3 regions of the Pseudomonas sp. GW823-FHT02C02 genome follow, and region 1 is predicted to be linked to each of the others. Evidence: predicted binding sites of a transcription regulator. Region 1 holds the regulator's gene; each other region holds the start of a gene.
The links. Region 1 encodes sigma-54, which starts transcription at its own class of promoters, with help from an activator protein. Its sites were predicted from a motif close to ANTGGCATNNANNTTGCTNT; they were not measured.

Region 1 (4,055 bases):
ACATGTTTCGCGGTACGCAGTTTCCGTGGCACGTCCAGAGTGAGCGCGGCGAAGTCAACCCGGACGGCACTCAGGTCGAGCTGATCGACTCGGTGCGCATCACCCGTTTCGACGAGAAAAACCGCCGAACCCTGATTACCACCACCCGAATGACGGTGTTCCCGCAGCAGCAATATGCGCAGACCGATCAACCCGTTAGAATCGACGGCGCTGGCGGTGTATCGACAGGCAACGGAATGAAAGCGTATTTGAAAGAAAGCAGGATACACCTGCTATCGAACGTAAGAGGACAGTATGAGGCTCGTTAAAACTCTCCCTATTTTGCTCAGTCTGGGCGCAGCACTGGGAAGCGTGAGCGCCTGGGCTCTGCCGAACGATCAAGAGCAGCCTATCCGCATTCAGGCCGACGACGCCCAACTGGACGACAAGAATGGCGTTGCCACCTATAAAGGTGACGTGATCATCACTCAGGGCTCGATGAAGGTCACCGGTAATACCGTGACCATCACCCGTACCCCGGCTGGCGACATCGACGTGGTGACCTCGGTGGGCAACCTCGCCTACTTCGAGCAGATGCAGACGGCCGGCGACACCAAGCCTGTTCAGGGCTGGGGCGTGACCATCCAGTACCACGCCTCGCAAAACCGCGTCGTGCTGATCGACAAGGCAAAAGTCGTCGACAAGGACAACAACGTCACCCAGGGCGAGAAAATCGTCTACGACACCCAGAAAAAGCTTGCGAGCGCCGGGCGTGCTACGGGTAGCAAGGTTACCGAGTCGCGTCCGCGCATCGACATGGTGATCCAGCCCAAGCCGAAAAACGACGCGAAAAAGGCTCCTTAATGGCAACTCTGAAAGCTCAGCATCTGGCCAAGAGCTACAAGAGCCGCCAGGTCGTGCGTGACGTCAGCCTGTCCATCGACAGCGGTCAAATCGTCGGCCTGCTAGGCCCTAACGGCGCCGGCAAGACCACCTGTTTCTACATGATCGTCGGCCTGGTGCAGGCCGATCAGGGTCGCGTGCTGATCGACGACCTGGACGTCAGCCACCAGCCAATGCATGGTCGTGCGAAGGCCGGTATCGGCTATCTTCCGCAAGAAGCGTCGATCTTCCGTAAACTCTCGGTCGCCGATAACATCATGGCCATCCTCGAGACCCGCAAGGAACTCGACAAGGCCGAGCGTCGCAAGGAACTGGAAAGCCTGCTGCAGGAATTCCACATCAGCCACATCCGCGACAACCTAGGCATGAGCCTGTCCGGTGGTGAACGTCGTCGGGTGGAAATCGCCCGGGCACTGGCCACCAACCCGAAATTCATCCTCCTCGACGAACCATTCGCCGGTGTGGACCCTATTTCGGTGGGCGACATCAAGCAGATCATCTACCACCTCAAGGCCAAAGGCATTGGCGTGCTGATCACTGACCACAACGTCCGTGAAACCCTGGATATCTGCGAAACCGCCTACATCGTCAACGATGGTCAACTGATCGCCGAAGGTGACTCCGCCACCATCCTGGCCAACGAACTGGTCAAGGAAGTGTATCTGGGCCATGAATTCCGCCTTTAAGCAGTAAGGTGTCTGGCTGATTGTCCGAGCGCTCGTCGCGATAAAAAATCAATACTTTTTTATTGTTACAGCGCTCTAGGCAAACGCTGCAGTTTCGGGCATATAATTTGCTTATGTTTGGCGCTCCGGCGCCCTGTAGTGGATGGCGCATGTGCGCCGGCGAATAAGGTGTTAAGCCCCTGCCATGAAACCATCGCTAGTCTTGAGAATGGGCCAGCAGCTGACGATGACACCGCAGCTGCAACAGGCCATCCGCCTGCTCCAATTGTCGACCCTGGACCTGCAACAGGAAATCCAGGAGGCCCTGGAGTCCAATCCGATGCTCGAACGCCAGGAAGAAGGCGACGACTTCGATAACGCCGACCCCTTGGCCGACAAAGCCGAACAGCTCCCCAACGCCGACATTTCGGAACCCTCCTACCAGGAAACCGCCCCGACGGTGGATAACCTCGAGGAAGGCGACTGGAACGAGCGCATTCCCAACGAGCTGCCCGTTGATACCGCGTGGGAAGACGTCTACCAGACCAGTGCCAGCAGCTTGCCGAGCAACGATGACGACGAGTGGGATTTCACCACCCGCACATCGGCCGGCGAAAGCCTGCAAAGCCATTTGTTGTGGCAACTGAACCTGGCACCGATGTCCGACACCGATCGTCTGATCGCCGTGACCCTGATCGACTGCATCAACAATCAGGGCTACCTGGACGAAACCCTCGAGGAAATTCTCGAGGCCTTCGATCCGGAACTGGACATCGAACTGGACGAAATCGAAGCCGTCCTGCACCGCATCCAGCAATTCGAACCGGCCGGCATTGGCGCCCGCAACCTGGGCGAATGCCTGCTGCTGCAATTGCGCCAACTGCCAGCCAAGACGCCTTGGCTGGCCGAAGCGAAACGCCTGGTCACCGACTACATCGACCTGCTCGGCAGCCGCGATTACAGCCAGCTCATGCGTCGCATGAAGCTCAAGGAAGATGAACTGCGCCAGGTCATCGAGCTGGTGCAGAGCCTCAACCCGCGCCCGGGCTCGCAGATCGAGTCCAGTGAAGCCGAATATGTTGTCCCTGACGTGATCGTGCGCAAGGACAATGAGCGCTGGCTGGTCGAGCTGAACCAGGAATCGGTGCCACGGCTGCGGGTCAACGCCCAATACGCCGGTTTTGTGCGCCGCGCCGACACCAGCGCCGACAACACCTTCATGCGCAATCAGTTGCAAGAGGCCCGCTGGTTCATCAAGAGCCTGCAAAGCCGCAACGAAACCCTGATGAAAGTAGCCACTCAGATCGTCGAGCATCAGCGCGGCTTTCTTGAATACGGCGACGAAGCGATGAAGCCGCTGGTCCTGCATGACATCGCCGAAGCGGTGGGGATGCACGAGTCGACGATTTCACGGGTCACCACGCAAAAATTCATGCATACCCCTCGGGGCATATATGAACTGAAATACTTTTTCTCCAGCCACGTCAGCACCTCCGAAGGCGGTGAATGCTCGTCCACAGCGATCCGCGCGATCATCAAAAAACTGGTTGCCGCGGAAAATCAGAAAAAGCCGTTGAGTGACAGCAAGATCGCTGGTTTACTGGAGGCACAAGGCATTCAGGTGGCTCGCCGCACCGTCGCCAAGTACCGCGAATCCCTCGGGATCGCGCCTTCGAGCGAACGCAAGCGGTTGATGTAGAGCCACGCCACAGCGTTCCAGTGGCAGGCATTTCTGCCTGCCGCTTTATGCACTGGCAACGAAGGAGAAGCTGTATGCAAGTCAACATCAGTGGACACCAACTGGAAGTGACCGAACCTCTTCGCACCTACATCGGCGAAAAACTCGAACGATTAGAGAGGCATTTCGACAAGATCACCAACGTGCAGGTCACGATGACGGTCGAAAAGCTCAAGCAGAAAATCGAAGCCACGCTGCATATTCCCGGCAATGAAGTGGTCGCAAACGCGGAGCATACCGATATGTACGCGGCGATCGACGCACTGACCGACAAGCTGGATAAACAACTCAAAAAGCATAAGGAAAAGACCCAAAGCCTCCTCCAGGGCGCGACCGGTCGTTAACACTCCCAACCCATGATCCGACTTGAAAGCATCCTGACCCCCGGCCGTTCCCTCGTGAACGTGCCGGGCGGCAGTAAAAAGAAAGCCCTCGAGCAAATTGCCAACCTTATCCACAAAGAAGTGCCGGATCTGGAGATGCAAGATGTCTTCGAGGCTCTGATTGCCCGTGAAAAACTCGGCTCAACCGGTTTTGGCAACGGCATCGCCATTCCCCACTGCCGCCTGAAGGGCTGCACCTTGCCCATCAGCGCCCTGATGCACCTTGATGCACCCATTGATTTCGACGCCATCGACGGCGCCCCGGTTGACCTGCTGTTCGTTCTGCTGGTCCCGGAAGCCGCTACCGATGCGCACCTGGAGTTACTGCGCCAGATCGCCAGCATGCTCGACCGCAAGGAAGTGCGCGAAAAACTGCGCAGCGCCCCG
Region 2 (4,055 bases), on a different contig from region 1:
GAAGAATTCACCACCAGAGAGCCTTCACGCAGGGCCACACGGGTCAAACCGCCGGGCACAACCCGGGTTTCGCGGCCAGATAATACAAACGGACGCAGGTCGATATGGCGTGGCGCAATGCCGTTTTCGACAAAGGTCGGACAGGTCGACAGGGACAACGTCGGTTGCGCGATATACGCATGAGGCTTGGCTTTGATCCGCGCGCGGAACGACTCGATTTCCGCCGCGGTCGCCGCCGGCCCCACCAGCATTCCGTAACCGCCGGAGCCCTGGGTTTCCTTGACCACCAGGTCTGGAAGATTGGCCAGCACGTGGGACAGTTCAGAAGGATTGCGACACTGGAACGTCGGCACGTTCTTCAGGATCGGCTCTTCGTCCAGGTAGAAACGGATCATGTCCGTGACAAACGGATACACCGATTTGTCGTCCGCGACCCCGGTGCCGATGGCATTCGCCAGCACCACGTTGCCGGTTCGGTAGGACGACAGCAGCCCTGGAACGCCGAGCATCGAATCCGGGTTGAACGCCAGCGGGTCGAGGAATGCATCGTCGAGGCGACGGTAAATCACGTCGACCGCCTTCGGCCCGTCCGTGGTGCGCATGAACACCTTGTCGTCGCGCACGAACAGGTCCGCGCCTTCCACCAGCTCCACGCCCATCTCTCGCGCCAAAAAGGCGTGCTCGAAAAAAGCGCTGTTGAAGCGACCCGGCGTCAGCACCACCACGCTCGGATTATCGATCGGGCTGGAGCTTTTCAGAGTGTCGAGCAGCAGGTTCGGATAATGGTCGATCGGCGCGATGCGCTGGGCCGAGAACAACTCGGGAAACAGTCGCATCATCATCTTGCGGTCTTCGAGCATGTAGCTCACGCCGCTGGGTGTACGCAGGTTGTCTTCGAGCACGTAGTACGTGCCGTCGCCATCGCGTACCAGATCGACACCGGAAATGTGCGAATAGATATCGCGATGCAGATCGAGCCCTTGCATCGCCAGCTGGTATTGCTCGTTGGCCAGCACCTGCTCGGCCGGAATGATGCCGGCCTTGATGATGCGCTGCTCGTGGTAGAGGTCGGCGAGGAACATGTTCAACGCCTTGACCCGCTGGATACAGCCGCGCTCGACGATCCGCCATTCACTGGCGGGGATGCTGCGCGGGATGGTATCGAAGGGAATCAGGCGCTCTGTCCCCTGCTCATCGCCGTAGAGCGTGAAGGTAATCCCGGCGCGATGAAATAACAGATCGGCCTCGCGTCGCCGTTGTGCCAAGAGCTCGTCAGGCGTCTCGGCCAGCCAACGGGCAAACTCCCGATAATGCGGGCGGACCTGGCCGCCGGCATCGTACATCTCATCAAAATAGGTGCGGATCATGCCGTACTCCTTGTCACCCGGACATCTAGGCATCGCAAGGCCCGTGCCATCGGCAGAAACGCTTTGTTATCAATCAGTTGGAGAATCACGCCGTTTGCACCGCACCAATCCTGTGCAGCAAACGCCCCACGCTGATCGCCCCCGCTTCATTGCAAGGCGACGTTGTCACCTATCACCAGCATAGTCAGAGTTGATTTCACTGCCCGGCCGGCGGTGCGGATAATCCGCGCATCCGCTGCAAAACCTGACCGAACTTCCCTTTAGCCGCCTGCTCAGGCGGTTTTTTTTGCCTCGGGATTCTTGTTTCAGGGTTTTGCCAAGGGGCGGATGCCACAAACGAAAACGGCCAACCCGAAGGTCAGCCGTTGCTGAGCGTTGTCACTGTTCATAACGTTATGCGAGACGCCCTCGTATTTCCTGCTTGACGCCCCACCCTTCGAGGATGCCGCCCAGAGGCTCAACCACCGCCTCGAAACCCTGTTCGAAATCGCCGATATCATCGTAGGTGGCGTACATGACTTTGCTCAGTTCGAGCGCCCATGCGCCGTCATCGCGCACACTGATTTGCGCGTTCAAGGATTCACCTTTGTATTGCCCTGCCGCCCTGCGTGCCCGCTCCTCGTCCGGGAAAATGGCGTAGAACTCGATGGGATGGAACCGTGAAAAATCGAAACCGCCTTCTTTCATGCGGCGCAACACGCTGCTGCTGATGTCTTCTTGATAGGCTGTGCTCATGAAACGTCCCCCTCAATCATGATGGATAGACTTTCCGTATTCCCGGCACGCGCAACCGATTGGTGCGAGCGATGCGGCAACCAGGTCGCCGGTGGGAAGCAAGCATGTAGCTGACAAGTCCAGACCTTAGCGATCCGTTCGCTGATCTCGATTGCAGAGTAGCCCCAAGACGGAGGCGCTGCCAAGGCCTGGATAAGAATGAGACAGGTGTTGTTCAGATTGGCGTGATGTCGAGGATTTGAATGCTGTTCTGCGCTTTGAGATTTTTTACGCTGGCATCAGCGGTTCGCCCTTCCAGATCATTCAGATCCAGTTCAGCGGCGACAGGAAGGAGCCGGCCTTTGATGAGTTTCGCGGCTTGCTCGTTATCCGGGCACTTGTCGCACTCAAAGACTTCATCGACTGTTTCACCGTGATCATCCACGAAAGTGATTTTCCACTTTTGCATCAGTGCCTCCTCGAACAAACCCGCAAATGGGCTTACATCCATCTGGACTTTTGGCCTGAGTGATCGTTCAAACGGATTACCGCATGCAGGTATGAAAAACATACAGGAACCTGTAGGAGCGAAGCTTGCTCGCGAAAGCGCTGCATCAGTCAACTTGTGTATTGCCTGATGCACCGCTTTCGCGAGCAAGCTTCCCTCCTGCAAGGGGGTTATGCGTACATCTTCAGTTTAGTCGTTGCTTGGCTTGTTGATCGCTTGCAGCACGTATTGCGGCAAGGCGAAGGCGCCGATGTGGATTTCCGGGTTGTAGTAGCGGGTGATGATGCCGCTGCCGGCGAAACGCTGTTGCAGGGTTTCGCGGGACAACTTGCGATAGGCGGTGTTGGTCGCCCCCCAGGCAAAGGTCATCGAGCCGCCGATGTAGGTCGGCACCGCGGCCTGATAGAAGTGCCAGTCCGGGAACAGACTGCGCAGGCGACCCGCGGTGGTTTTGACTTCTTCGATCTGCATGAACGGCGTGCCGTTCTGCGTGACCAGGATGCCGCCCTCGTTCAGGCAGCGACGGCAGGCCTGGTAGAAGTTTTCGGAGAACAGCACTTCACCCGGACCGATCGGGTCAGTGGAATCGGAAATGATCACGTCGAATTTTTCGGTGGTGGTGGCGACGAAACGCATGCCGTCATCGATTACCAGATTCAGGCGGGGATCATCGAACGCACCCTTGGAGTGGTTCGGCAGGAATTCCTTGCACATGTCGACCACGGTGCCGTCGATCTCGACCATGGTGATGTGCTCAATGCTGCGGTGCTTGGCCACTTCACGCAGCATGCCGCCGTCGCCACCACCGATAATCAGTACACGTCTGGCGGCGCCATGCGCCAGGATCGGCACGTGGGTGAGCATCTCGTGGTAGATGAATTCGTCGGCCTCGGTGGTCTGGATCACGCCGTCCAGCGCCATGACCCGGCCCATGCGCGGGTTTTCGAAAATCACCAGGTGCTGGTGTTCGGTGCGCACTTCGTGCAGCAGTTTTTCCATGCGAAAACGCTGGCCGTAGCCTTCGTAGAGGGTTTCCAGGTATTCGCTGGTGGTGATGTTGCTCATGGGAAGTGCTCCGATGAATGCGGTGGCAACGGACGGTTACCCGCCCATGATGGCCAATCGATCGGCTCGATTAACCGGGAAAGGCGCGCATTCTACGTTGCGGAAGATGACAGGTCGAACCTTCTGACGCCCACATACTTGTAGGAGCGAGGCTTGCCCGCGAAGAACGATAACTCGGTCTCTCTGTTAAACCGTGTAATCGTTCTTCGCGGGCAAGCCTCGCTCCTACAGGGGGGCGGTGTTGGGGTCAGATCCGCACATTGCCCCGGGGCCCGGCGATAGCCCAGATGATCAGGCCCAGGACAGGCAGCAGCAGAATCAGCAGCACCCAGATGATTTTCATCCCTGTGTCAGCGCCACTTTTGAGCACGTTGATGATTGCCCAAATGTCCAGGACAAGA
Region 3 (4,055 bases), on a different contig from region 1:
GTTCAGGCCCGGGGTGCCGACTTGCGGCGCGCCGCTGGCAGCGGTTTCCAGGAACAGGTTGTTACCCACGGCTTGCAGGCCGGCCGGGTTGATGAAATCGGCGGTTTGCAGGTTGCCGATCACCTGGCTGGCCGGGTTACCCGGAACGGTGACCGACACGGTGCCGTCGCGACCGACCGTGAAGGTCTGCGCGTCGTTCGGAATGACGATGGCCGGTTCCAGGGCGAAGCCGCTGGCGTTGACAATCTGGCCATTGGAATCGAGGTGGAACGTGCCGTCACGGGTGTAGGACGTGGTGCCGTCCGGCTGCAGAATCTGGAAGAAACCGCGACCATCGACGGCCAGGTCCAGCGGCTGCTCAGTGGTTTGCAGGCTGCCGGCGGTGAAGTTTTTCTGGGTGCCGACGATGCGCACACCGGTACCCACTTGCAGACCCGACGGCAGTTCGCTGTCCTGGGTCGACTGGGCGCCTGGCTGGCGCTTGATCTGATAGAGCAAGTCCTGGAACTCGGCACGGTCACGTTTGAAACCCGTGGTCGACACGTTGGCCAGGTTGTTGGAAATGGTCGTCAGGTTGGTGTCCTGGGCGGACAGACCTGTTTTGGCAACCCATAGAGCCGGAAGCATTCGATTCTCCTCGTGCGCCTGTTTTACGGCGCGACGTTCTGATAATTAGCTGATCTGCAAGACCCGAGCCATGGCCTGGTCATCGTCTTTGGCGGTGTTCATCATCTTGATGTGCAGCTCGAACTGCTTCGACAAAGCCAGCACCGAGGTCATCTCTTCCACGGCGTTGACGTTGCTCGACTCAAGGAACCCGGACACCAGTTTGACGCCTGCATCGGCTTGCGCCGGCTTGCCATCCTTGGTGTGGATCGAACCATCCAGGCCTTTGGTCATGTTCTTCAGGTCAGGGTTGACCAATTTGATACGGTCGACTTCAGCCATCACACGCGGGCCTTCGCCCATCGCACGGATGCTGATGGTGCCGTCTTCGCCCACTTCGATTTGCTGCTCGGGCGGCACGGCGATCGGTCCGCCGTTGCCCATCACCGGCATACCGTTGCCGGCACGCAGCACGCCGAGGGCGTCCACGTTCAGGCTGCCGGTGCGCACGTAGCTTTCAGCGCCATCGGGGGTCTGCACGGCGATCCAACCGTTGCCTTGCACCGCGACATCGAGGTCGCGACCGGTTTCAACCAGCGAACCTGGTGAGAAGTCGGTGGCCGGACGCTCGGTCATGGCAAACGCACGCGCCGGAAAGCTGTCACCAAACACAGGCATCGAACGGGCCTGTTCCAGGTCCTTCTGAAAACCGTTGGTAGAGATGTTTGCCAGGTTGTTGGCATGAGCCTTCTGCGCCAGTGCATTCTGGCTGGCGCCGGTCATTGCCACATAAAGGTACTTGTCCACACTCTTTCCTCTGCATGCCGGACGTTTGCCGCCCACCGCTGTACTGTTGAGCGATAAGCAATTTACAGACCAACTTTTTTCTGGCGGTGCGAGGCCCGGCAAACAAAGGACTTGAGGGGTTTTGCGGGGATTGGGGAAATGTATCGGAGACGAAAAACCGGCGGTGTTATGCCGGTTGGTGGCAAGTGCTGGCCTTTGCAGCCAACAGGATCCCCTGTGGCGAGGGAGCTTGCTCCCGCTGGGCTGCGAAGCAGCCCCAAAAAGATTGGCCGAGCGTGACAGTCAGATCATGCCGGATGGTCTTACGGCCGCTTCGCGCTCCAGCGGGAGCAAGCTCCCTCGCCACAAAGTTGTCATTGCTTCAGCTTAAGCGTCGGGGTCTTTGCCGACTTCATACTCACGCAACTTGTTGGCAATGGTCGTATGCGAAACCCCCAACCGCTTGCCCAGCTGCCGACTGCTCGGATGCTCGGAATACAACCGCTCCAGCACCGCTTTCTCAAAGCGCCCGACGATCGCATCCAGCCCGCCTTCGAGGGAGAAATCGCCAAGCGGCTGACGCACGCCGTAATCCGGCAAGCGAATGTGCTCGGCCTTCACGGTCCCGCCTTCGCACAACGAAACCGCCTGGAACAACACGTTTTCCAATTGCCGGACATTGCCCGGCCAATGGTAATGACTGAGCCGCTCCATCGCCGCTGGCGCCAGCTTCGGCAGCGGGCAACCGATCTGACGACTGGCCTGGTCGAGGAAGTGCTCCACCAACGGCGTCAAACCATCGAGGCATTCACGCAGCGGCGGAATGTGCAGTGAGAGCACGTTCAAGCGGTGATACAAATCCTGGCGAAACTCGCCCCGCGCGCATAACTCGGACAAGTCCACCTGCGTCGCGCAGATCACCCGCACATCCAGATAGACCTCTTCATCACTGCCCACACGACGGAAGCAACCGTCCTGCAAGAAGCGCAGCAATTTCACCTGCAAGCGCGGGCTCATTTCCCCGACGCCATCGAGAAACAACGTACCGCCCGCCGTCAGCTCCAGCAGCCCAAGCTTGCCTTCGGCACGCGCGCCTTCGAAGGCGCCGGGGCCGTAGCCGAACAATTCGGTCTCGGCCATCGATTCCGGCAGGCCGGCGCAGTTGAGCGCCATCAAAGGTGACTGGCCGCGCGGACTCGCCAGGTGACAGGCACGCGCCAATAATTCCTTACCGGTGCCGGTTTCGCCTTCTATCAAGAGCGGTGCATCCAGTGGCGCCATGCGCCGCGCTTCGCGGACCACCGCGGCCATGACCTTCGAGCTTTGGAAGATGCTGTCGAACCCGCGCAGTTCCTGCTTGCGCACGTTGTAGATGCGCTCCCCCACCCGATCAGCGCGGTGCAGCGTCAGGACTGCACCGGCCATGGCTTCGCTGTCGTCATGCTCGGATTGCAGCGGTGCGATGTCAGCGAGGAACACATCGCCCTTGACCTTGACCCGCAGCCCGTTGATGCGCGACTTGTTGGCACGCACCAGTTCCGGCAAATCAAAATCCTCGGCGTAACGCGACAGCGGAATCCCCGGCACCTCATCCACCCGCACCCCGAGCAACTGCGCCGCTGCACGGTTGGCCGCCACGATGGAGCCGCCCATGTCGATCGACAACACCGGAAACTCCAGGGCGCCGAGCAAGGCATTGAGCTCCATGTGCCGACGCTCGCTGGGCATCAGCCCTACACGCTTGACGCCAAATACCCCGGCAATCGACTCGAATTTCGGACGCAACGCCTGGAACTGAATATTGATCAGGTTCGGGCAGTGCAGGTAGATCGCATTGCCATGCTCACCGCCGACCTCGCCGCGAGCGACGTTGATTCCGTACTCGACCAGCAAGTTGAGAATGTCGCGCAGGATGCCGATGCGGTTCTGGCAGTGGACTTTGATACGCATATAAAGGCCCAAGAAAAACGGTCAATAGGTTGGATGCCCGAGGTACAACCCTGTGGGAGCGAGCCTGCTCGCGAATGCGTCGGTGCACTCGGCATTGATGTGTCAGGCAGAACGCTTTCGCGAGCAGGCTCGCTCCCACAGGGTATTTTTTTGCTGGCACGCTCAGATAGCCGTCAAGATTATGTGACAGGCGCAACGCTTTTCAAACCCGAAAAACTCAATACCTGCGCCACTGCGATCCATTCGTAACGAAATCTTTACGAAAACTGGAGAACTTTCCTACGCACGGCACGATTCACCTACTGCAACGCGGCACGCCTTGGAGTATTTCTAAGTCCATAGCAGCACATAACAAGAATGAAATCCCCTAGCAGGAGAGCAGCATGAAGCAGACGCAGTACGTGGCTCGCGAGCCCGATGCGCAAGGTTTTATCGACTACCCCGCTGAAGAACATGCGGTGTGGAACACGCTGATTACTCGCCAACTGAAAGTGATCGAGGGGCGTGCGTGCCAGGAATACCTGGACGGTATCGAAAAACTCGGTCTGCCCCACGACCGCATTCCGCAACTCGGTGAAATCAACAAAGTCCTCGGTGAAACCACCGGTTGGCAAGTAGCCCGAGTGCCGGCGCTGATCCCCTTCCAGACCTTTTTCGAATTGCTGGCCAACAAGCAGTTTCCAGTGGCGACCTTTATTCGGACCCGCGAAGAG

Region 2: AC1ROI_RS18110 (circularly permuted type 2 ATP-grasp protein) is a predicted target of sigma-54. The motif match lies at 1,399-1,418, and genes of this name have one in related genera.
Region 3: AC1ROI_RS24600 (flagellar basal body rod protein FlgF) is a predicted target of sigma-54. The motif match lies at 1,468-1,487, and genes of this name have one in related genera.

What each region holds. Positions count from the first base shown of each region.
Region 1 is NZ_JBXAJV010000005.1:64,850-68,904, reverse strand. Features, by position in the region: gene lptC (LPS export ABC transporter periplasmic protein LptC) at 1-308, shown strand, start outside; gene lptA (lipopolysaccharide transport periplasmic protein LptA) at 295-843, shown strand; gene lptB (LPS export ABC transporter ATP-binding protein) at 843-1,568, shown strand; gene AC1ROI_RS10280 (RNA polymerase factor sigma-54) at 1,753-3,246, shown strand; gene hpf (ribosome hibernation-promoting factor, HPF/YfiA family) at 3,321-3,629, shown strand; gene ptsN (PTS IIA-like nitrogen regulatory protein PtsN) at 3,642-4,055, shown strand, end outside.
Region 2 is NZ_JBXAJV010000009.1:188,265-192,319, forward strand. Features, by position in the region: gene AC1ROI_RS18110 (circularly permuted type 2 ATP-grasp protein) at 1-1,367, opposite strand, end outside; gene AC1ROI_RS18115 (ribonuclease E inhibitor RraB) at 1,761-2,102, opposite strand; gene AC1ROI_RS18120 (hypothetical protein) at 2,317-2,550, opposite strand; gene speE (polyamine aminopropyltransferase) at 2,779-3,654, opposite strand; gene AC1ROI_RS18130 (PLDc N-terminal domain-containing protein) at 3,902-4,055, opposite strand, start outside.
Region 3 is NZ_JBXAJV010000015.1:170,959-175,013, forward strand. Features, by position in the region: gene flgG (flagellar basal-body rod protein FlgG) at 1-627, opposite strand, end outside; gene AC1ROI_RS24600 (flagellar basal body rod protein FlgF) at 673-1,413, opposite strand; gene AC1ROI_RS24605 (sigma-54-dependent phenylalanine hydroxylase transcriptional regulator PhhR) at 1,780-3,342, opposite strand; gene phhA (phenylalanine 4-monooxygenase) at 3,726-4,055, shown strand, end outside.